DNA from 4 places in the Variovorax sp. GW823-FHT04B03 genome. Region 1 is predicted to be linked to each of the others. Evidence: predicted binding sites of a transcription regulator. Region 1 holds the regulator's gene; each other region holds the start of a gene.
The links. The regulator LexA, encoded in region 1, represses DNA repair genes until DNA is damaged. The targets are predictions, from matches to a motif close to ACTGTATNNNNATACAGT.
Positions count from the first base shown of each region.

Region 2: AC1RAD_RS01385 (ATP-dependent helicase) is a predicted target of LexA. The motif match lies at 2,210-2,227, and genes of this name have one in related genera.
Region 3: imuA (translesion DNA synthesis-associated protein ImuA) is a predicted target of LexA. The motif match lies at 2,884-2,901, and genes of this name have one in related genera.
Region 4: recA (recombinase RecA) is a predicted target of LexA. The motif match lies at 1,786-1,803, and genes of this name have one in related genera.

Region 1 is NZ_JBXAIT010000003.1:197,908-202,915, forward strand. It holds gene lpxK (tetraacyldisaccharide 4'-kinase) at 1-531, shown strand, start outside; gene AC1RAD_RS14035 (Trm112 family protein) at 512-694, shown strand; gene kdsB (3-deoxy-manno-octulosonate cytidylyltransferase) at 691-1,464, shown strand; gene adk (adenylate kinase) at 1,600-2,256, shown strand; gene AC1RAD_RS14050 (asparaginase) at 2,287-3,273, opposite strand; gene lexA (transcriptional repressor LexA) at 3,347-4,030, shown strand; gene AC1RAD_RS14060 (hypothetical protein) at 4,174-4,554, shown strand; gene AC1RAD_RS14065 (D-2-hydroxyacid dehydrogenase family protein) at 4,722-5,008, shown strand, end outside.
Region 2 is NZ_JBXAIT010000001.1:306,036-311,043, forward strand. It holds gene AC1RAD_RS01370 (5'-methylthioadenosine/adenosylhomocysteine nucleosidase) at 1-210, shown strand, start outside; gene AC1RAD_RS01375 (YoaK family protein) at 220-972, opposite strand; gene corA (magnesium/cobalt transporter CorA) at 1,028-2,014, opposite strand; gene AC1RAD_RS01385 (ATP-dependent helicase) at 2,240-4,357, shown strand; gene hpf (ribosome hibernation-promoting factor, HPF/YfiA family) at 4,680-5,008, shown strand, end outside.
Region 3 is NZ_JBXAIT010000003.1:558,884-563,891, reverse strand. It holds gene AC1RAD_RS15730 (Bug family tripartite tricarboxylate transporter substrate binding protein) at 1-692, shown strand, start outside; gene AC1RAD_RS15725 (aldo/keto reductase) at 679-1,506, opposite strand; gene AC1RAD_RS15720 (ABC transporter substrate-binding protein) at 1,677-2,804, opposite strand; gene imuA (translesion DNA synthesis-associated protein ImuA) at 2,916-3,716, shown strand; gene AC1RAD_RS15710 (Y-family DNA polymerase) at 3,685-5,008, shown strand, end outside.
Region 4 is NZ_JBXAIT010000005.1:604,471-609,478, forward strand. It holds gene AC1RAD_RS23895 (SRPBCC family protein) at 1-110, opposite strand, end outside; gene recX (recombination regulator RecX) at 79-552, opposite strand; gene recA (recombinase RecA) at 613-1,722, opposite strand; gene AC1RAD_RS23910 (MarR family winged helix-turn-helix transcriptional regulator) at 1,869-2,354, shown strand; gene AC1RAD_RS23915 (response regulator transcription factor) at 2,417-3,091, shown strand; gene AC1RAD_RS23920 (sensor histidine kinase) at 3,159-4,601, shown strand; gene AC1RAD_RS23925 (HEAT repeat domain-containing protein) at 4,598-5,008, shown strand, end outside.

The DNA of each region.
Region 1 (5,008 bases):
CATCTGGCGCTGGCGCGCGACATCGAGATCTGCGTGTTCGACGACCGCGGTGTCGGCAACGGCTGGCTGCTGCCGGCCGGCCCCCTGCGCGAGCCGTGGCCGCGCCATTGCGACCTGCTGCTGCACAGCGGCGAGCGGCCCGCCTTCGCCGAGGGCTACACCGCCACCCGCGAGCTGGCGCCGTACGCCTTCGCGAAGGACGGCCGGCGCATCCCGCTCGACACGCTCGCCGGCCAGCCTGTGATCGCGCTCGCCGCCATCGCGCGGCCGGAGGCCTTCTTCACGATGCTGCGTGCTCGCGGCCTGACGCTCGCAGACACCCTCGCGCTGCCTGACCACCACGATTTCAGCGGTTGGCAACGACCAGCCGGTCCCGCCCTGCCCCTCGTCTGCACGGAAAAAGACGCCGTCAAGCTCTGGCACCAGGCGCCCGACGCGCTCGCCGTGCCGCTGCACTTCGAACCCTCGCCGGCGTTCTTCGCCGCCCTCGACGCAAAGCTATCATCGCTCGATGGATACCAAGCTGCTTGAACTGCTCGTCTGCCCCGTCACCAAGGGCCCGCTGACCTGGAACGCCGAGAAGCAGGAGCTCTGCTCGCGCAGCGCGCGTCTGGCCTACCCGGTGCGCGACGGCATCCCGGTGCTGCTCGAGAACGAGGCCCGCACGCTGTCCGACGAAGAGCTGGGCCTGTGAGTTTCACTGTTCTGGTGCCGGCCCGGCTGGCTTCGACGCGACTTCCCAACAAACCGCTGGCCGACATCGCGGGCCTGCCGATGGTCGTGCGCGTGGCACAACGTGCCCGCCAGTCCGGCGCCCTTCGCGTGGTGGTGGCCGGCGATGACGCTTCCATCATCGAGGCCTGCCAAGCGCACGGCGTCGAAGCCCTGCTGACGCGTCAGGACCACCCCAGCGGCACCGACCGGCTGGCCGAAGCCTGCGAACAGCTCGGACTCGACGGTGACGCGATCGTCGTCAACGTGCAGGGCGACGAGCCGCTGATCGACCCCGCGCTGATCGACGCCGTTGCCGCCACGCTGGCCGCGCGCCCGCAGGCCGCGATGAGCACCGCCGTCCATGCGATCGACTCGCTGGCCGACTTCATGAACCCGAACGTGGTGAAGGCCGTGCTCGATGCGCAAGGCCATGCGCTCTATTTCAGCCGCGCGCCGATCCCCTGGTGGCGCGACGGCTCGTCGGGCGGTGCGGCGCCGTCGGTGCTGCCCAGCCCCGCACCGCTGCGCCACATCGGCATCTACGGCTATCGCGCAGGCTTCGTGCGGCAATTTCCGTTGCTGTCGCCCGCCCCTGTCGAAGCCACCGAGGCGCTCGAACAGTTGCGTGCGCTGTGGCACGGACACCGTATCGCGGTGCATGTCAGCGATGTGGCCCCAGGCCCCGGGATCGACACGCCCGAAGACCTGGCACGCGTGCGCGCCGTCTTCGCGGCCGGCTCGCCTGCGTGAGCTGCTGGCCGCCCCGAGGGAGACGGCGGCAATTTGTCACGGGGACGCATGCTATCCTCGATGCAATTCCGCCTCGGCGCGCCTGAGGGCGCGCATGGGGCGCGACACAAAATCTAAGAACCTTCCGAGGACACCATGAGACTTATTTTGCTGGGCGCGCCCGGAGCAGGCAAAGGCACGCAAGCGACCTTCATCTGCCAGAAATATGGCATCCCCCAAATCTCGACCGGCGACATGTTGCGCGCCGCGGTCAAGGCAGGCACCCCCCTCGGGCTGCAGGCCAAGACGATCATGGATTCGGGTGCACTGGTCAGCGACGACCTGATCATCAACCTCGTGAAGGAACGCATCGCGCAGCCCGACTGCAACGGCGGTTTCCTGTTCGACGGCTTCCCGCGCACCATTCCGCAGGCCGACGCCATGAAGGCGGCCGGCGTCAAGCTCGACTACGTGCTCGAGATCGACGTGCCCTTCGGCGACATCATCGAACGCATGAGCGGTCGCCGCTCGCACCCGGCATCGGGCCGCACCTACCACGTCAAATTCAATCCGCCGAAGGTGGAAGGCAAAGACGACGTGACCGGTGAAGAGCTGATCCAGCGCGAAGACGACAAGGAAGAGACCGTACGCAAGCGGCTCGACGTCTACAGCCAGCAGACCCGTCCGCTGGTCGACTACTACTCGGCCTGGGCCAAGACCGATCCGGCCGCCGCGCCGAAGTACCGCGCCATCCAGGGCGTGGGCACGGTCGACGAGATCACGCAGCGCGCGCTTGCCGCACTGAACAGCTGATTCAGAGGCTGATTCGTCAGCCTCTTTCTCCTAGCCGCCCTCCGATTCCGGGAGGGCGGCCACTCCCAAGAGTTCCAGCACCAGCGCAACCCGCGCCTTCACCGGCGTGAGTGCGCCCGCATCCCGCAGCCCGTCACCGGGTTTCGGCAGGATGCGTCCGTTCGCACAGCGCGTGGCGCGCAGCACGGAGACACCGCCGTCCTGCGCCTTCAACGCCGCGGCTTCCAGTGCATGGTGCACGGTGCCGTTGCCAGTCGTGGCCACGACCAGCCCGCGCAAGGGCTCAGCCGACGGGAGCAGCAACGCCTCCACGATCGCACCGCTCGCGCCCGCGTGGCTCATGACGATCTCGACGCGGGGCCACGGCTTCAACACCGCCTCCAGCCGCGCCGCATCGAACGGCGCGCCCTGCGGCCACGCACGCACGCGCCGCACTTCGCCCTCCTCCACATAGCCGACCGGCCCCGCATCGCCCGACGCGAAGGCATCGAGACGGTAGGTGTGCACCTTCTGCACATCGAGGCCGCTGTGGATCGTGCCCGCGCACACCACCGTCACGCCCTGCGCGCCCGGTGTCGAGGCCACGGCAAGCGCGTCGCGCACGTTCTGCGGGCCATCGGGCGACAGGGCCGTCGCCGGGCGCATCGCGCAGGTCAGCACCACCGGCTTGGCTGGTGCCAGCACGGCGTGCAGGAAGAAGGCGGTCTCTTCCAGCGTGTCGGTGCCGTGCGTGACCACGATGCCGGCCACATCGGGCTGCGCCAGCCAATGCGCGCAGCGCGCGGCCAACTGGCGCCAGGTGTCGGCGTCCATGTCCTTGCTGTCGAGCTGCGCGACCTGCTCCGCCACCAGCGCCACGCCGGCCGGCGCCTCGATGCCGCCCAGCAGGTCCGCCACGCCCACCTGTCCGGCGGTGTAGCCGATGTTGTCGCCGCTGCTGGCGGCCTTGCCGGCAATGGTGCCGCCGGTGCCCAGCACGACCACGCGGCGCGTCCCGGACAAAGAGGAATGAGTCATGGCTTGTCAACTTTTGAAAACTGGTTAAAAATACAGGTACTGGATATCTAGCCAGTGCCGCAAGGAAACCACTATGCAGTTCGCAGTGAAGCTTACCGCCCGCCAGCAGCAGATCCTGGACCTGATCCAGGGCGCCATCGCACGCACCGGTGCGCCGCCCACGCGCGCCGAAATCGCCAACGAGCTGGGCTTCAAGTCGGCCAACGCCGCCGAGGAGCACCTGCAGGCCCTGGCCCGCAAGGGCGTGATCGAACTCGTCAGCGGCACGTCGCGCGGCATCCGCCTCAAGGGCGACGCGCTGCGCTCGCTCCACGAAACGCGCCATCGCGAAGGCAACCAGTTCTCGCTCTCGCTGCCCGGCATGGCCCAGCTCGCGCTGCCGCTCATCGGCCGCGTCGCGGCAGGTTCGCCCATCCTCGCGCAAGAGCACGTCGACCAGACCTACTACGTCGAGAACACGCTGTTCCAGCGCCAGCCGGACTACCTGCTCAAGGTGCGCGGCATGTCGATGCGCGACGCCGGCATCATGGACGGCGACCTGCTCGCCGTGCAGGCCACGAAGGAAGCGCGCAACGGCCAGATCGTGGTGGCACGCCTGGGCGAAGAAGTCACCGTGAAGCGCCTGAAGCGCAACAAGCAGGTGATCGAGCTGCACGCCGAGAACCCCGACTACCCGACCATCATCGTCCAGCCCGGCGAGCCCTTCGAGATCGAAGGCCTCGCGGTCGGCCTCATCCGCAACACGATGCTGATGTAGCCCCGGGCCTGCTGCCCACACGCAGCAGCACCTCATCCGGCCGCGACAGGTGGCGGGCGTATGGCGCGAAGTCGCCATCACCCTGTCGTGGCCGATTCAAGAAATCCTGCCTGTGTTCAACCTCATACTTTTTTGGAGTTCACATGGGAATCGCCCTCCTCGCCATCGCCGACCTCTGGTCGCCCCTGCAATCGCTGGCCACCCGCTGGATGCCCGCCCGCCGCCCTGCGCATGGTGAGAGCGGCGACGCAGCGGCCGGCTTGCGCTACGTGGCCATTCGCCCGGCCTGCACGGCACGCACCGCCGGCAGCCCGGCGCCGGCCGCGTCACCGTCCGCCGCCACGCCCGCCCGCCCGCTGCGCGTGGTCCGCGTGGTCGACCGGCAAGGCTCGCAGCGCGGCTGCGCCAACCGGGTCGTGATTTCCGGCCGCATGGCCGACGTGTGCGCTGAACTCGACCGGCTCGCCGCATTGGAAGCCGCGGAAACAGGCAGCGGCACGCCCCGCCCCAGCCACCTGCACTGAGAAAGTGCAAACGAACCCGCCGTGCCTGCGCACTCTGTGCGCCCCTCATGCGCACGGCGGATTCACTGGAATCGGCCTGAAACAGGCCTTCCGGCCGCCATCCGGTGCCGGGTATCCAAACGTTCACACGTGCGACGTGCCGATGCTGCGAGGCACAATGGCATGCCATGAACATTGTGATCCTCGACGACTACCAGGACGCCGTGCGCAAGCTGCAGTGCGCTGCCAAGCTGGACGCTTACGCCGCCAAGGTCTACACCAACACGGTCAAAGGCATCGGTCAGCTGTCGGTTCGCCTCAAGGATGCGGACGTCATCGTGCTCATCCGCGAGCGCAGCCAGATCTCCCGCCAGCTGATCGAGAAGCTGCCCAAGCTCAAGCTGATTTCCCAGACCGGCCGCGTCGGCGGCCACATCGACGTCACGGCCTGCACCGAACGCGGTGTGGCGGTGGC
Region 2 (5,008 bases), on a different contig from region 1:
GACGCACTCGCGGTCGAGATGGAAGGCGCTGCCATGGCGCAGGCCTGCCACGACTACGGCGTGCCCTTCGCGGCGCTGCGGACCATCTCGGACCGCGCCGACGATGCCGCGCACGGCGACTTCACGCGCTTCGTGGCCGAGGTGGCGAGCCGCTACAGCCTCGCGCTCGTCGACGCCTGGCTCGCCTCCCTGCCGCGCGACGCGGCCTGAAGCACCTGCCTACGGTGCGAGCCGGCGCAGTTGCGGCAGGTCGCGCAGCAGCGGCGGGATCGACAGCGCCAGCAGCAGCGCGGCCAGCGGCACGACGCAGATGAAGCCCACGTGCTTGAAGCCCAGCGCGCCCACGGCGCCGCCGAGCACGAACATGGCGACCAGGCCGCCGCAGCGGCGCAGCCGGCTGCGGTCGTGGCGCACCGGCAGCGGCGTGGACGGCGCGCGCCGGTTCCAGTAGAGCATCTTGCCCAGCTCGATCCCCACGTCGGTGATGTTGCCGGTCATGTGGGTGGTGCGCGTGCTGCCGCCCGAGGTCTTCGACGCCACGGCGTTCTGCAGCCCCATGATGAACGACAGCAGCAGCACCGTGAGCGGCACCGCGAACGGCGTGGCCCAGGTCAGCGTGATGGCTCCGGCGAGCCCGAACGGGAACATCAGCGCGGCCTCCAGCAGCAGCGGCAGCGCGTACACGCCATGCAGCCGGTGCTGCCGCGCCCAGTTCACCAGCACCGCGCAGACCGCGGCGCCGCTCACGAACGCCAGGATCGCGCCCAGCGCGTTCAGCAGCAGCGTGAGGTTGCCCCGCACCATGCCGTCCGCCAGCTGCGAGGCGAAGCCGGTCATGTGCGAGGTGTACATGTGCAGCACGAGGAAACCGCCCGCATTGATGGCGCCGGCGTTGAAGGCCAGCAGCAGTCCGAGCGCGGTGTTCGTCGACGGCGCGCGGTGGCGGTTGGTGAGAAAACGAAGTCTGCGCACGGGGCTCTCCAGGTCAGCTGCCTGCCGGCAGCCACTCTAGCACCCAGTACAGCGACTACTTGAGCCAGCCGCGCCGGCGGAAGTACCACATCGGCACCAGCGCGCTCGCGGCCATCAGCGCGATGGCGTAGGGGTAGCCCATGGCCCAGTCGAGCTCGGGCATGAACTTGAAGTTCATGCCGTAGATGCTCGCGATCAGCGTGGGCGGCAGCAGCGCGACGCTGGCCACCGAGAAGATCTTGATGGTCTTGTTCTGGTTGATGTTGATGAAACCGACGGTCGCATCCATCAGGAAGTTGATCTTGTCGAAGAGGAAGGCCGTGTGGTTGTCCAGCGATTCGATGTCGCGCAGGATCTGCCGCGCCTCCTCGAACTGCTCGGCGTTGAGCATCTTGCTGCGCATCATGAAGCTCACGGCGCGGCGCGTGTCCATCACGTTGCGGCGGATGCGGCCGTTCAAGTCTTCCTGCCGCGCGATGGCGCCCAGCACCTCGCCGGCCAGCTCGTCGCTCACGTTGCCCGAGAGCACCTTCTTGCCCGCCACCTCGAGCTCGTCGTAGATGTTCTCCAGCGTGTCGGCCGAGTATTCGGCGTCGGCGTCGAAGAGCTTGAGCATCACTTCCTTGGCGTCTTCGATCAGCCCCGGTGCGCGGCGTGCGCGCATGCGCAGGAGGCGGAACACGGGCACGTCTTCGTCGTGGATCGAGAACAGCACGCCGCGGCTGCGCAGGTCGGTGTTGTGCTGGTTGAGGATGAAGGCGACGCGCACCGTGCGCGGGTCTTCGTCGTCGTCGATCAAAAAGTCGGAGCGGATGTGCAGTTCGCCGTTGTCTTCCTCGTAGAAGCGCGCCGATTCCTCGATGTCCTCGTCCATCGCGTCTTCGGGAATCGAGAGGCCGTAGTACTGCTTGATCCAGCGCTTTTCCTCGAGCGTGGGCGACTCGAGGTCGACCCAGATCGGCTGGAACTTGGAGAGCTCTTCGAGCGACTCGATCTCTTCCTGGACGAGGCGGCCGTTGGCGAGCGTAAAGATGTTGAGCATGGGCTCACTCCCGGGGGTGACTGAACGATGGGCGAGGGCGGGGCGCTTTCAATTCCCGCGGACCCGGCGTCAGTACATCACGCGCAGCGTCGCCAGGGAGTTGAAAGCTGCCGAGACGGGGCGGTTTCCAAGGGGAGTCTCCGGTTGCAGCGAGGCGCGATTATGTCACCGGCCACAGGGCGACAAGGCACGCGAACTGGACGGACATACAGTAAAGTCGTGCCCATGCAGACCCCTGCGTCCCCCGTTCTTTCCACCCCGCCGAAGACGCAAGCCGAGCGCCTGGCCGCGGCGCTCGCCGCGCTCAACGACGACCAGCGCGCGGCGGTCGAGCACGGCGTGGGCGCGGCGGTCGGCGCCGACCACCGGCCGCTGCTCGTGATCGCCGGCGCCGGCTCGGGCAAGACCAGCACGCTGGCGCACCGCGTGGCGCACCTCATCGCGGACGGGGTCGATCCGCAGCGGCTGCTGCTGCTCACCTTCTCGCGCCGCGCCGCGCAGGAAATGGAGCGCCGCGCGGGCCAGGTGCTGGCGCGCGTGCTGGGCCTGAAGTCGGAGCGCCCGCCCGCGCTGCCGTGGGCCGGCACCTTCCACGGCATCGGCGCGCGGCTGCTGCGCGAATACGCCGCGCAGATCGGGCTGGACGAGAGCTTCACCATCCACGACCGCGGCGACGCCGAAGACCTCATGGGGCTGGTGCGGCATGAGCTGGGCCTGTCGTCCACGGTCAACCGCTTCCCGCGCAAGGGCACCTGCCTGTCGATCTACTCGCGCTGCGTGAACACGCGCGCGCCGCTGGCCGCCGTGCTGAAAGACAGCTTTCCCTGGTGCGCCGAGTGGGAGGCCCAGCTCAAGACGCTGTTCGGCGCCTACGTCGAGGCCAAGCAGCAGCAGAACGTGCTCGACTACGACGACCTCTTGCTCTACTGGGCCGAGATGGTCGCCGAGCCCGCGCTGGCCGCGCACGTCGGCGCGCGCTTCGACCACGTGCTGGTCGACGAGTACCAGGACACCAACCTGCTGCAGGCCGAGATCCTGCGCGCGATGAAGCCCGACGGGCGCGGCGTGACGGTGGTGGGCGATGACGCGCAGTCGATCTACTCGTTCCGCGGCGCCACGGTGCGCAACATCCTCGACTTTCCCTCGCAGTTCTCGCAGGCCGCGCGCATCGTCACGCTGGAGCGCAACTACCGCTCGACGCAGCCGATCCTCGACGTGTCGAACCGCGTCATCGCGCAAGCCGCCGAGCGGCACGCCAAGACGCTGTGGACCGACAAGCCCTCGGCCGGCAAGCCGGTGCTGGTGCTCGTGCCCGACGAGGCCGGGCAGGCGCGCTGGGTGGCCGACAAGATCCTCGCGCACCGCGAAGGCGGGCTGGCGCTGAAGTCGCAGGCGGTGCTGTTTCGCACCTCGTCGCACAGCGCGGCGCTCGAGCTGGAACTGGCGCGGCGCAACATCCCGTTCGTCAAGTTCGGCGGGCTCAAGTTCCTCGAGGCCTCGCATGTGAAGGACCTGCTCGCGGTGCTGCGCTTTGCGCAGAACCCGCGCGGGCGCATGGCGGGCTTCCGGGTCACGCAGCTCATTCCGGGCGTGGGCCCGGCCACCGGCACGCGCCTGCTCGACGCGATGGACCAGGCGGCCGACCCGGCCGCGGCCGTGCGCGACTTCGTGCCGCCGTCGGCCGCGCGTGAACAGTGGGCCGACTTCGCCCAGGCCTACGCCGCCTTGCGCGCGCCGTCACTGCAGTGGCCGGCCGACGTGGAGGTGGCGATGCAGTGGTACCAGCCGCACCTGGAGCGGCTGTACGAAGACACTTCGGGCGTGCGGCGTGCCGACGTCGAACAGCTGGCGCGGCTGGCGGCCGGCTATGGCTCGCGCGAGCGCTTTCTCACCGAGCTCACGCTCGATCCGCCCGAGGCCACCAGCGACCGGCCCGGCCCGCCCTCGCTCGACGAGGACTACCTGATCCTGTCGACCATCCATTCGGCCAAGGGCCAGGAGTGGAACTCGGTGCACGTCATCAATGTGGTCGACGGCTGCATGCCGGCCGACGTGGCGCAGGGCGCGCACGAGCTGGAAGAAGAACGGCGCCTGCTCTACGTGGCGATGACGCGGGCCCGCGATCACCTGCACCTGGTGATGCCGCAGCGCTTCCACATCACGCAGCAGGCGGCGCGTGGCGACCGGCACCTGTACGCCAACCGCACCCGCTTCATCACCGAGTCCGACCTGGCGGGCTTCGAACTGCAGACCTGGCCGCCGCCGCCGGTGTTGCCGCCCGCGGTGCCGCCGCCGGCCGCGGTGATCGACCTGCGCAACCGCATGCGCGCCGCCTGGCGCTGAACGGGCCGGCCCTTCGGGCGGGAGGGTCACTGCGCGCTGCACATGGAAACACTTGCTTCCAATGTGCCGCAACGGCATGCCACTGCACGGGGACAGCTATGGAATCAATAGCGGATTAGGGCATGCAATACACCGGCCCGTCACTCGGGCAAGCCCCGGTATTGCAATACCGTGACAGCTTGGGCATAGTGAATCCGACCGCCCCCTTTCTCCATCTCCCTTCCTCTTCTCTCCCTCTCTCCCAACCTCACCTGTTTCGCCGGCCACGCTTCATCCCGGAGCGCGGTCATTTCCCCAACCGTCAATTCTCAGGAGGTCATTCATGAATTTGACGATCAGCGGTCATCACCTCGACGTCACACCTGCCTTGCGCACCTACGTCACGAGCAAGCTGGACCGGATCACGCGACATTTCGACCAGGTGGTCGATGTCAAGGTGATCCTCACGGTGGAAAAGCAGAAGGAAAAGGAACGCCGCCAAAGGGCGGAGTGCAACATTCACGTCAAGGGCAATGACATGTTCGCGGAATCGAGCCACGCTGATCTGTACGCCGCGGTTGATGAGCTGGTCGACAAGCTCGACCGCCAGGTGGTCCGCCACAAGGATCGCCTGCAGGACCACCATCACGTGGCGCCCAAGCGCGTGATGTA
Region 3 (5,008 bases), 360 kb from region 1:
TGATGGGCACCAACACCGCGATGGTCGCCGCGCCCACGCTGCGGCCGACCTCGCCCTACGACCCGTTCAAGGCCTTCACGCCGATCAGCTCGGCGGGGCAGTTCTCGATGTTCCTCGTGGTGCCGTCGAGCTTGCCGGTGAAAAGCGTGAACGAGCTGCTGGCGCTCGTGGCGTCGAAGCCCGGCGCGCTCAACTCGGCCTCGAGCAACAGCGCCTCGGAGCTTGCGATGCTGCAGTTGCTGGGCGAGCGCAAGGTGGTCAACGCGCGCTACAAGGGCGACATGCAGGCCATGACCGACCTGCTGGGCGGGCAGATCCAGATGATGTTCACCACCGGCACGCTGGCGCCAGGCTTCGTGAAGGAGGGACGCATCCGCGCGCTGGTCACGCTGCTGCCGCAGCGCAGCGGCCTGCTGCCCGATGTGCCGACGGGCGGCGAGCTGGGGCTGGGCAAGCTCACGATCACGCCCTGGGCCGGCTTCTTCGGGCCGCCGGGGCTGCCGAAGGAGATCACCGACAGGCTCTCGCAGGAACTGCAAAACACGCTCAAGCGGCCCGACGTGCATGCGCAACTGGTGCAGCAGGGCTTCGAGGGCTACGGCATGAGCCCCGCGAAGTTCGCCGAGTTCTTCCGCACGCAGTACGACGCCTTCGGCGCGACCGTGCGGGAGCACAACGTCAAGTTCGAATAGAAGAGGCCTCGCGGCGCCAGAAGGCGGCATCGGGGAAGGTGCCGGCGCCGGCCGCGGCGTTGTCGGCCATGTGCTCCGCGCGGCCCGTGCCCGGGATCGTGCAGGTCACGGCCGGGTGGCTCAGCACGAACTTCAGCAGCACCTGCGCCCAGCTCGTGCAGCCGATCTCGCCGGCCCAGGCGGGCAGCGGCTTGTCGCGCAGGCGGCGCAGCAGGCCACCGCCGCCGAAGGGCATGTTGACGATCACCGCCACGCCGCGCTCGGCCGCGAGCGGCAGCAGGCGCTGTTCGGCATCGCGCGCATCGAGCGAGTAGTTGATCTGCAAAAAGTCGAGCGTCTCGGCGCGCAGCACGGCCTCGACCTCGTCGTAGGCCGAGGCGGTGTAGTGGGTGATGCCGATGTAGCGCACGCGGCCTTTCTCCTTCCAGCCGCGCAGCGTGGCGAGATGGGTGCGCCAGTCGACGAGGTTGTGCACCTGCATCAGGTCGATCTCTTTCGTGCGCAGCCGCGCGAACGACTGCTCCATCTGCGCGATGCCGGCTTCGCGGCCCGAGGTCCAGACCTTGGTCGCGAGGAAGGGCCTGGCGCCCGGCTTCGCGGCGGCCAGCAGTTCGCCGGTGGTTTCCTCGGAGCGGCCGTACATCGGCGAGCTGTCGATCACCGTGCCGCCGGCCGCGAAGAGCGCGTCGAGCACGCCGGGCAGGCGCCTGTATTCGTCGGTGCCGGGGCGCTGGTCGAAGCCGATCCAGGTGCCGCAGCCGACGATCGGCAGGGCTTCCTTCGTGGAGGGAATGGGGCGGGTGGTCATCTGCATCGCGGGCCTGCGGGGTGGCTGCTGGGCGAAGGAGGGGAGCGCGGCACCTGCGCACAGGGCTGCGCCCAGTCGGAACAACCGGGCGCGCGTGAGGGCTGGGAGGAGGGGCGCGTTCGTGGTGGGCGTCACGAACGAAATTCTGCGCCCGCCATGCCGGCGGGCGGAAGGGCTCAGCGCAGGTAGCGCCCGTCGGCCTTGAGCATCGACAGTTCCGAGAAGGTCAGCCCGCGGTGCTCGCCGGGCCGGTACGACACGGCGATGCCGCCGAGGTCCAGCGTCTTGAATGACTCCAGGCCCTTCTGCAGCGACTCGGGCGTGGGGTTGGCGCCCGCGCGCTTCAGGCCTTCGACCATGACCTTGGCCGTGACGTAGCCCTCCAGGCTGGCGTAGCTGAACTCGGTCATGCCGATCTTCTTCATCGCCGCCTGGTACTCGGCGATCACCGGCATCGCGCTGTTCCACGGATAGGGCACGACCTGCGAGATGACCACGCCGGCCGCGTCCTTCTTGATGTCCTGGAACAGCTTTTGCCCATTCAGGAACGAGAACGAATAGAAGGCCGTCTCGCCGCCGGTCGCGCGGTAGGCCGCGATGAATTTCGCCGCCACGTCGTTGGTGGCCGACAGCACCACGGCCTTGGGCTTGAGCTTGGCCAGCTCGGCGGCGCGTTCGGCCGCGTCGGAGCCGTCGTTCTTGATGGCCACGCTGCCGACCATCTTGTCGCCGCGTTCGGCAATGAACTTCTGCGTGCTCTCCATCGCCGAGCGCGCGCCGGGGTTGTCGTTGTGCGCGAAGGCGATGCGCGACAGGCCGATGGTGAACAGGTGGTTCACGATGCGGCTGTATTCCTCGTCGAAGCTGATGCGCACCGGAAAACCGAACTCGCTGAACTTCACCACCGGGCCCGCGCCCGTGTAGGGGCCGACGACGGGAATCTTCAGCTCGTTGGCCGCCTTCAGCGCGCCGACCGCCGACGAGGTGCCGATGGGCATCAGCACGCCGATGGCGCCGTCGCGCGCGAAGGTCTTGACGTTCTCGGCGCCCTTGGCGGGGTCGTAGGCGTCGTCGAGCTGGCGCAGCTCGACCGGGCGGCCGTTGACGCCGCCGCTCGCGTTCAGCGCGGTGAACATGGCACGGATGCCCACCAGCGGCTCGGTCGACAGCGACGCGAGCGGGCCGGTCTGCACGTAGGTCTGGCCGATCAGGAGCGGCTTGGCGGGCTGGGCCGAGGCGGGCGCCCCTGCGAGGACGAGCGCGGCGAGGGCCAGAAACCGCAGGTGAATCATTTTGTGTCTCATGGTCACTAATTGTTAATAAACCGATCTTAAGGCGCGGGCCTTCGCAGGTAAATCGATCGCTGGTTGCGACCTGGGGAATACTGTATAAAAATACAGTTAACAACTGCAATCATGGGCCTCCCTTTCCTCGACTCCTTTTCCACCGCCGCGGGCCGCGGCGTCTGGCACGCCGACGAACTCGGCCTGGCCGACGCGCAGGTCGTGGCCACCGGGCATGCCGCGCTCGACGCCGAGCTGCCCGGCGGCGGCTGGCCCGTGGGCGCGATGACGGAGCTGCTGCAGGCCACGCCCGAGGCCCATGTCTGGCGCCTGCTGCTGCCCGCGCTGGCGCAGGCCGTGGAAGCGCGCGGCGGGCCGGTGGTGCTGGTCGGCGCGCCTTACGAACCCTGCGGCACCGCGCTGGCGGCGCAGGGGCTGCCGGTGGAGGCGCTGATGTGCGTGCGCAGCGACGCCCCGGCCGCGCGGCTGTGGGCCTGCGAGCAGGCGCTGCGCTGCGCCGAGATCGCCGCCGTCGTCGCCTGGCTGCCGCAGGCCCGCGTGGGCGAGCTGCGGCGGCTGCAGCTGGCGGCCGCGCAGCACGAGGTGCTGCTGTTCGTGTGCCGGCCCGAGTCGGTGGCGCTGTCGGCCTCGCCCGCGCGCCTGCGCCTGCGCGCCGAGCGCTGCCCGGACGACCCGGCGCAGATCGCGCTGCATCTGCTCAAGCGCCGGGGGCCGCCGCTGGCCGCGCCGGTGCGGGTGACGGCGCGCAACGCCCGCATGAGCGCGCTGCTGGCCGCCGCCCGCGTGCGACGCCAGCTGCGCCTGCAGCCGCCCGTGGCGCCGGCCGCCGCCGCGCCGTCGGCCACGGTGGTGCGCATCGACGCATGGAAAGGAGGCCCGGATGCACTGGATCGCCTTGCAGTGGTCGTCTGAGTCCGAAGAAGCCGACGCCCCCGACATGCCCCCGCCCGAAGCCCTGGGCTGGTGGGCGCTGCAGTTCACGCCGCACGTCGCCTGGCAGGACGAGGCGCTGATGCTCGAGGTCTCGGCCTGCGAACGCCTGTGGGGCGGTCGCGCGCCGCTGATGCGCCAGCTGCTGGCCCTCAACCCCGCGCCCGACGCGCGCATGCGCGGCGCGCAGGGCGCCACCAGCCTGATCGCGCTGGCGCGGCTGCGCCTGTTCGCACGCGACGAGCACCGGCCCGCCGAGGTGCCGGCCGGCCTGCCGCTGGACACGCTGACGGCCGCGCAGGGCCACCTCGACCTGCTCGCGCGCCTGGGCTGCCGCACCTGGGGCGAGGTGGCGGCGCTGCCGCGCGGCGGGCTGGCGCGGCGCTTCGGTGCCGGGCTGCGCGAGGCGCTCGACATCGCCTGGGGCCTGCGCCCCGAAAGCCACGCCTGGCTCACGCTGCCCGACGTGTTCGAGCAGAAGCTCGAACTGCCCGCGCTGGCCGAGACCGGGCCCGAACTCATGTGGTCGGCCAACCGCCTGCTCTCGGCGCTGCAGATCTGGCTGCGCGCCCGCCAGCGCGGCGCGCGTGCGCTCGAGCTGCAATGGACGCTCGACCTGCGGCGCCTCAACGGCGTGACCCTGCCGCCGCACCAGCAGCTCACCGTGCGCACGGCAGAGCCCACGCAGGACATGGCGCACCTGCGCCGCCTGCTGTCCGAAAAACTCGCGCTCACCACGCTGGCCGCGCCCGCGAGCTGGCTGAAGCTGCGCACGCTCGAAACCGATCCGCTGGCCGGCGCCAGCACCAGCTTCCTGCCGGAAGACAACCGCAAGGGCGACAAGCTGCACGAGATGGTCGAACGGCTCAGCGTGCGGCTCGGCGCCGACCAGGTGGTGGTGCCGATCGCGCAGGCCGATCACCGGCCCGAGCGCCAGCAGCGGTGGCGGCCCGCGCTGCAGAAAGAGAAAACCCCGGCACCCGACAAGGCCCGCAAGGACGCCGCCTCGCAGCCCGATGCGATCTACCCGCCCTGGCTGCTGCCCGAGCCCTTGCGGCTCGAGATGGACGGCGAGCGCCCGTGCTACTGCGGGCCGCTGCGCAAGCTGGTCGGGCCGCAGCGCGTGGAGGCCGGCTGGTGGGGCGGAGAAGAAGACGGCGGCCAGCCCGCGATGCGCGACTACTACGTGGCCGAAAGCCCCGAGGCCGGCCTGGTGTGGATCTTCCGCGAGCGGCCCGCCACGCGCTTTTCGTCGGGCGAGGTGCGCTGGTACC
Region 4 (5,008 bases), on a different contig from region 1:
TCGGACGCGAGCGCATAGGCGTCGCGCCATTCGCAGTGCACGCGCTGCGTGATGACGCGGGACAGGGCCGCGTCGCCTTCATTCGCCGTTGGGGTCGTCGCTTGGGTCATCGAAGTCGCTCCTGAGCACCTTGGACACGACGGCGCCCGAGAAACCGCGCGCCATCAGGAATCGCATCTGTTTCGCGCGCTCCTTCGCATCGGCGGGTGGCGCGTCGAAGCGGCGGCGCCACAGGGCCGTGGCGCGCTCGACTTCGGTCTCCTGCAAGCCGGCCACCGCCTGCGCGATGGCTTCGGGCGCGATGCCCTTGGCCTGCAGCTCCTGCTTCACGCGCAGCGCGCCCGAGCGGGCGGCACGCTGGTGCAGCACCGAGGCGACCACGCGCGGCTCGCTGATGAAGTCCTTGGCCGCCAGCTCGTCGAGCGCCTTCGCCAACGTGCCGGGCTCTTCCTCGTGCTTGGCCAGCTTGCGCTCCAGCTCCGCGCGCGAATGCTCGCGCTGGCTCAGGAGGCGCAGGGCGCGGCCTTTGAGGGAGGGGGCACTGAAGGCCATTCGGAGGTGGTGGGTCGCTCACGCGGCCCACGCACTGCGCGAAGGCCGCTTATCTCAAACTTACTCCGCCGCCTTGTCGGCCTTCGATGCCTTGGCGGGCTTCTCGGCCTTCTCGGGTTCGCTGCCGGCATCGGCCGCGAGCAGCGGAATGCCCAGCGACTCGCGCACCTTGTTCTCGATCTCGCGCGACAGGTCGGGGTTCTCGCGCAGGAATTCGCGGGCGTTGTCGCGGCCCTGGCCGATCTTCTCGCCGTTGTAGGCGTACCAGGCGCCCGACTTGTCGATGATCTTGGCGTTCACGCCCATGTCGATGATCTCGCCCTCGCGGCTGATGCCTTCGCCGAACAGGATGTCGAACTCGGCCGTCTTGAACGGGGGCGACACCTTGTTCTTCACCACCTTCACCTTGGTTTCGTTGCCGATGGCCTCGTCGCCCTTCTTGATGGTGCCGATGCGGCGGATGTCCAGGCGCACCGAGGCGTAGAACTTCAGCGCATTGCCGCCGGTGGTGGTTTCGGGCGAGCCGAACATCACGCCGATCTTCATGCGGATCTGGTTGATGAAGATGACCATGCAGTTGGTCTTCTTGATCGTGGCCGTGAGCTTGCGCAGCGCCTGGCTCATGAGGCGGGCCTGGAGACCCGGCAGCGAGTCGCCCATTTCGCCTTCGATTTCAGCCTTGGGCGTGAGCGCGGCGACCGAGTCGACCACGATCAGGTCGACGGCACCCGAGCGCACCAGCGAGTCGACGATTTCGAGCGCTTGTTCGCCGGTGTCCGGCTGGCTGATCAGCAGGTCGGACAGGTTCACGCCGAGCTTCTGGGCGTACTGCACGTCGAGGGCGTGCTCGGCGTCGACGAAGGCGCAGGTGCCGGCCTGCTTCTGCATGGAGGCGATCACCTGCAGCGTGAGCGTGGTCTTGCCCGAGGATTCCGGGCCGTAGATTTCAACGACGCGGCCACGGGGCAGGCCGCCGACGCCCAGGGCGATGTCCAGGCCCAGCGAGCCGGTGGAGACCACCTGGATGTCTTCGAGCGCCTCGCCTTCGCCCAGGCGCATGATCGTGCCCTTGCCGAACTGCTTTTCGATCTGGGCCAGCGCGGCCTGCAGGGCTTTGGCCTTTTCACTGTTGGCGACCGAGATGCTTGCGCCCTTGACGACTGCGTCCATGTGGAAATCTCCTTGAATATCAACGGTTTGTGTCGGGATTCATCCATCTGATTTTAACCACAGGCTGGATGCTTGAACAGTAGTGTAGGGGCTCATGGCGTTTCGCAAACCCACTTTAAAGTCAGTTTGCCTTACCATCTGAGGCCATGGCCGACCCCGCCTTTCCCACCGATCCCGACGCCTGGCGCCAGACCCACCTGGGCCGCCTGCTGGGCCATGCGATGCGCCGTTTCGACGAGCGCGTGCTGGCGCTCATGGCGCACGACATCGACGTGCCGCTGGCGCTGTCGAACCTGGCGGCGCGCGCCCAGGTGAGCGCGGCGCACATCCACATCACACGGCACCTGGCGCGCGAGGGCTCGCGCCTGACCGAGCTGGCCGAGCGCGCCGGCATGACCAAGCAGGCCATGGGCACGCTGGTCGACCAGTGCGAGGCCTGGGGGCTGGTCACGCGCGGGCCCGACCCGCTCGATGCGCGCGCGCGGCGCGTGCTGTTCACGGCCGACGGGCTGGCCTGGCTGGACGCCTTCCGCCGCGCCGTGACGCAGACCGAGCGCGAGTTCCGCGCCAGCGTGGGCGACGAGATCGCCACCGTGGTAACCATCGGACTCGAAGCCTATACAGCGGGCTAGACTCGCGTTGAGACAAATGTGAACTGCGCCGGCATGGCGCCTGAATCCGCCGGAGGTGGCTCATGCGAATACTGATTGCCGAAGACGACCAGGTGCTGGCCGATGCCCTGCTGCGCAGCCTGCGCACCTCGGGCGCGGCGGTCGATCATGTGGCCAACGGCTCGCAGGCCGACACCGCGCTCATGACCCACAGCGAGTTCGACCTGCTGATCCTCGACCTCGGGCTGCCCAGCCTGCACGGCATCGAGATCCTCAAGCGCCTGCGCGCGCGCGGCTCGCAGCTGCCGGTGCTGGTGCTCACGGCGGCCGACAGCGTGGAAGAGCGCGTGAAGGGCCTGGACCACGGCGCCGACGACTACATGGCCAAGCCCTTCAGCCTGCAGGAGCTCGAGGCGCGCGTGCGCGCCCTCACGCGGCGCGGCATGGGCGCCACCAGCAACGCGATCCGCCACGGCCCGCTGGTCTACGACCAGGCCGGCCGCGTGGCGACCATCGACGGCAAGATGATCGAGCTGTCGGCGCGCGAACTGGGCCTGCTCGAGGTGCTGCTGCAGCGCGCCGGCCGGCTGGTCAGCAAGGACCAGCTGGTGGACCGGCTGTGCGAATGGGGCGAAGAGGTGAGCATCAACGCCATCGAGGTCTACATCCACCGCCTGCGCAAGAAGATCGAGAAGGGACCGGTGCGCATCGCGACGGTGCGCGGGCTGGGCTACTGCCTCGAGAAGATTCCGTCCTGATGCGCCAGACCCCGCGGGCCGCCGGCACGCAGCGCCGCGCCATGCATCCAGAGGCCGGGAGGCCGGCTTGAAGCTCTTCCAGCGCGCCCAGCGCTCCCTGTTCGGCGAGATCCTCGACTGGATGCTCACGCCGCTGCTGCTGCTCGTGCCGGTGAGCATCGGCGTGACGTGGCTGGTGGCGCAGGGCATCGCCAACGCGCCCTTCGACCGCGCGCTGGAGCACAACGTGAAGGTGCTGGCCGAGCTGGTCACGGTGAAGCAGGGGCAGACGCACTTCGTGCTGTCGCAATCGGCGCGCGAGATCCTGCGCGCCGACGACGCCGGCCACATCTACTACCAGCTGCTCGACGGCCACGGCACGCTGCTGCACGGCGAGCGCGACCTGCCCCAGCCCAACGTGGACGACCCGCCCGGCACCAACGTGGTCCTGCTGCACAACAGCACGGTGCACGGCCAGCCGGTGCGCGTGGCCTCGCTGTGGATTCCCAGCGGCAGCGAAGAAGTGCCGCCCTCGCTGCTGCAGCTGGCCGAGACGCGCGAGAAGCAGGCGGTGCTCGCCACCGAGATCATCAAGGGCGTGCTGCTGCCGCAGTTCGCGATCCTGCCGCTGGCGGTGCTGCTGATCTGGCTGGCGCTGGTGCGCGGCATCAAGCCGCTGTCGGTGGTCGAGGCGCGCATCCGCGAGCGCCGCCCCGGCGACCTGAGCCCGCTCGACGAGTCCTCGGTGCCGCTCGAGGTGGTGCCGCTGGTGTCGTCGGTGAACGAGCTGCTCGACAAGCTCAACGACTCCATCTTCACGCAGAAGCGCTTCCTGGCCGACGCGGCCCACCAGCTCAAGACGCCGCTCGCAGGCCTGCGCATGCAGGCCGACCTGGCGCAGCGCGAGGGCGCCAACGCCGACGAGTTGAAGCAGTCGCTCAAGCAGATCGGCCGCGCCAGCGTGCGCGCCACGCACACCGTGAACCAGCTGCTGTCGCTGGCGCGCGCCGAGGGCACCAGCGCCATGACGCACTGCCAGCCCTGCGACCTCGCGCGGCTGACCATCGAGGTGGTGCGCGAGGCCGTGCCGCGCGCCATCGAGAAGCGCATCGACCTCGGTTACGACGGTGTCCAGGCCGGCGCGCCCGGCGTGATGGTCGACGGCAACCCGACGCTGCTGAAAGAGCTGGTGCGCAACCTGGTCGACAACGCGCTCAACTACACGCCCTCGACGCCCGAGCGCCCCGGCGTGGTCACGGCGCGCGTGCTGGCCGACCCCTTCGGCCATGTGCAGCTGGTGCAGGTGGAAGACAACGGCCCCGGCATCGCCGAGGCCGACCGCGAGCTGGTGTTCGAGCCCTTCTACCGCGTGCTCGGCAACGAGGCCGATGGCTCCGGGCTGGGCCTGCCGATCGTGCGCGAGATCGCCAACCAGCACCGCGCACGGGTCAAGCTCGAGGACGCGCACCCCGGCAAGCATCCGCCGGGCGCGCTCTTCACCGTGCGCTTCGAGGAGGCCCCGTCGGAATGAATCCGCTCGACACGCTGCGCCAACGCTTCCTGGAAATCCGCCTCGACACCGACGTGTCGGACATGTTCGACTTCGGCGCCGATCTGCTGGAACAGGATTCAGCCGAAGCGCTCGCCTTCCACTACACGCTGCTGCACGACACCGGCATGGACAGCGAGCTCTACGACTGGCTGTGCCGCAAGTTCGGCGAGCGCGGCGACGAAGCCGAAGACCACCTGCTCGCGCAGTTCGACCGCGAGCCCGACCCTGCGATGCAGGCCACGGTGCTGCAGCTGCTCGGCGGCTTCAAGTACCGCAAGGGCCGCCGCCTGAAAGAAACCGCGGCCCTGGCGCGTGCCGCGCTCGCGTCGCCGCACGACGAGCTGCGCTGCAAGGGGCTGTGGGTGATCGGCTGGCTCGGCGGCACG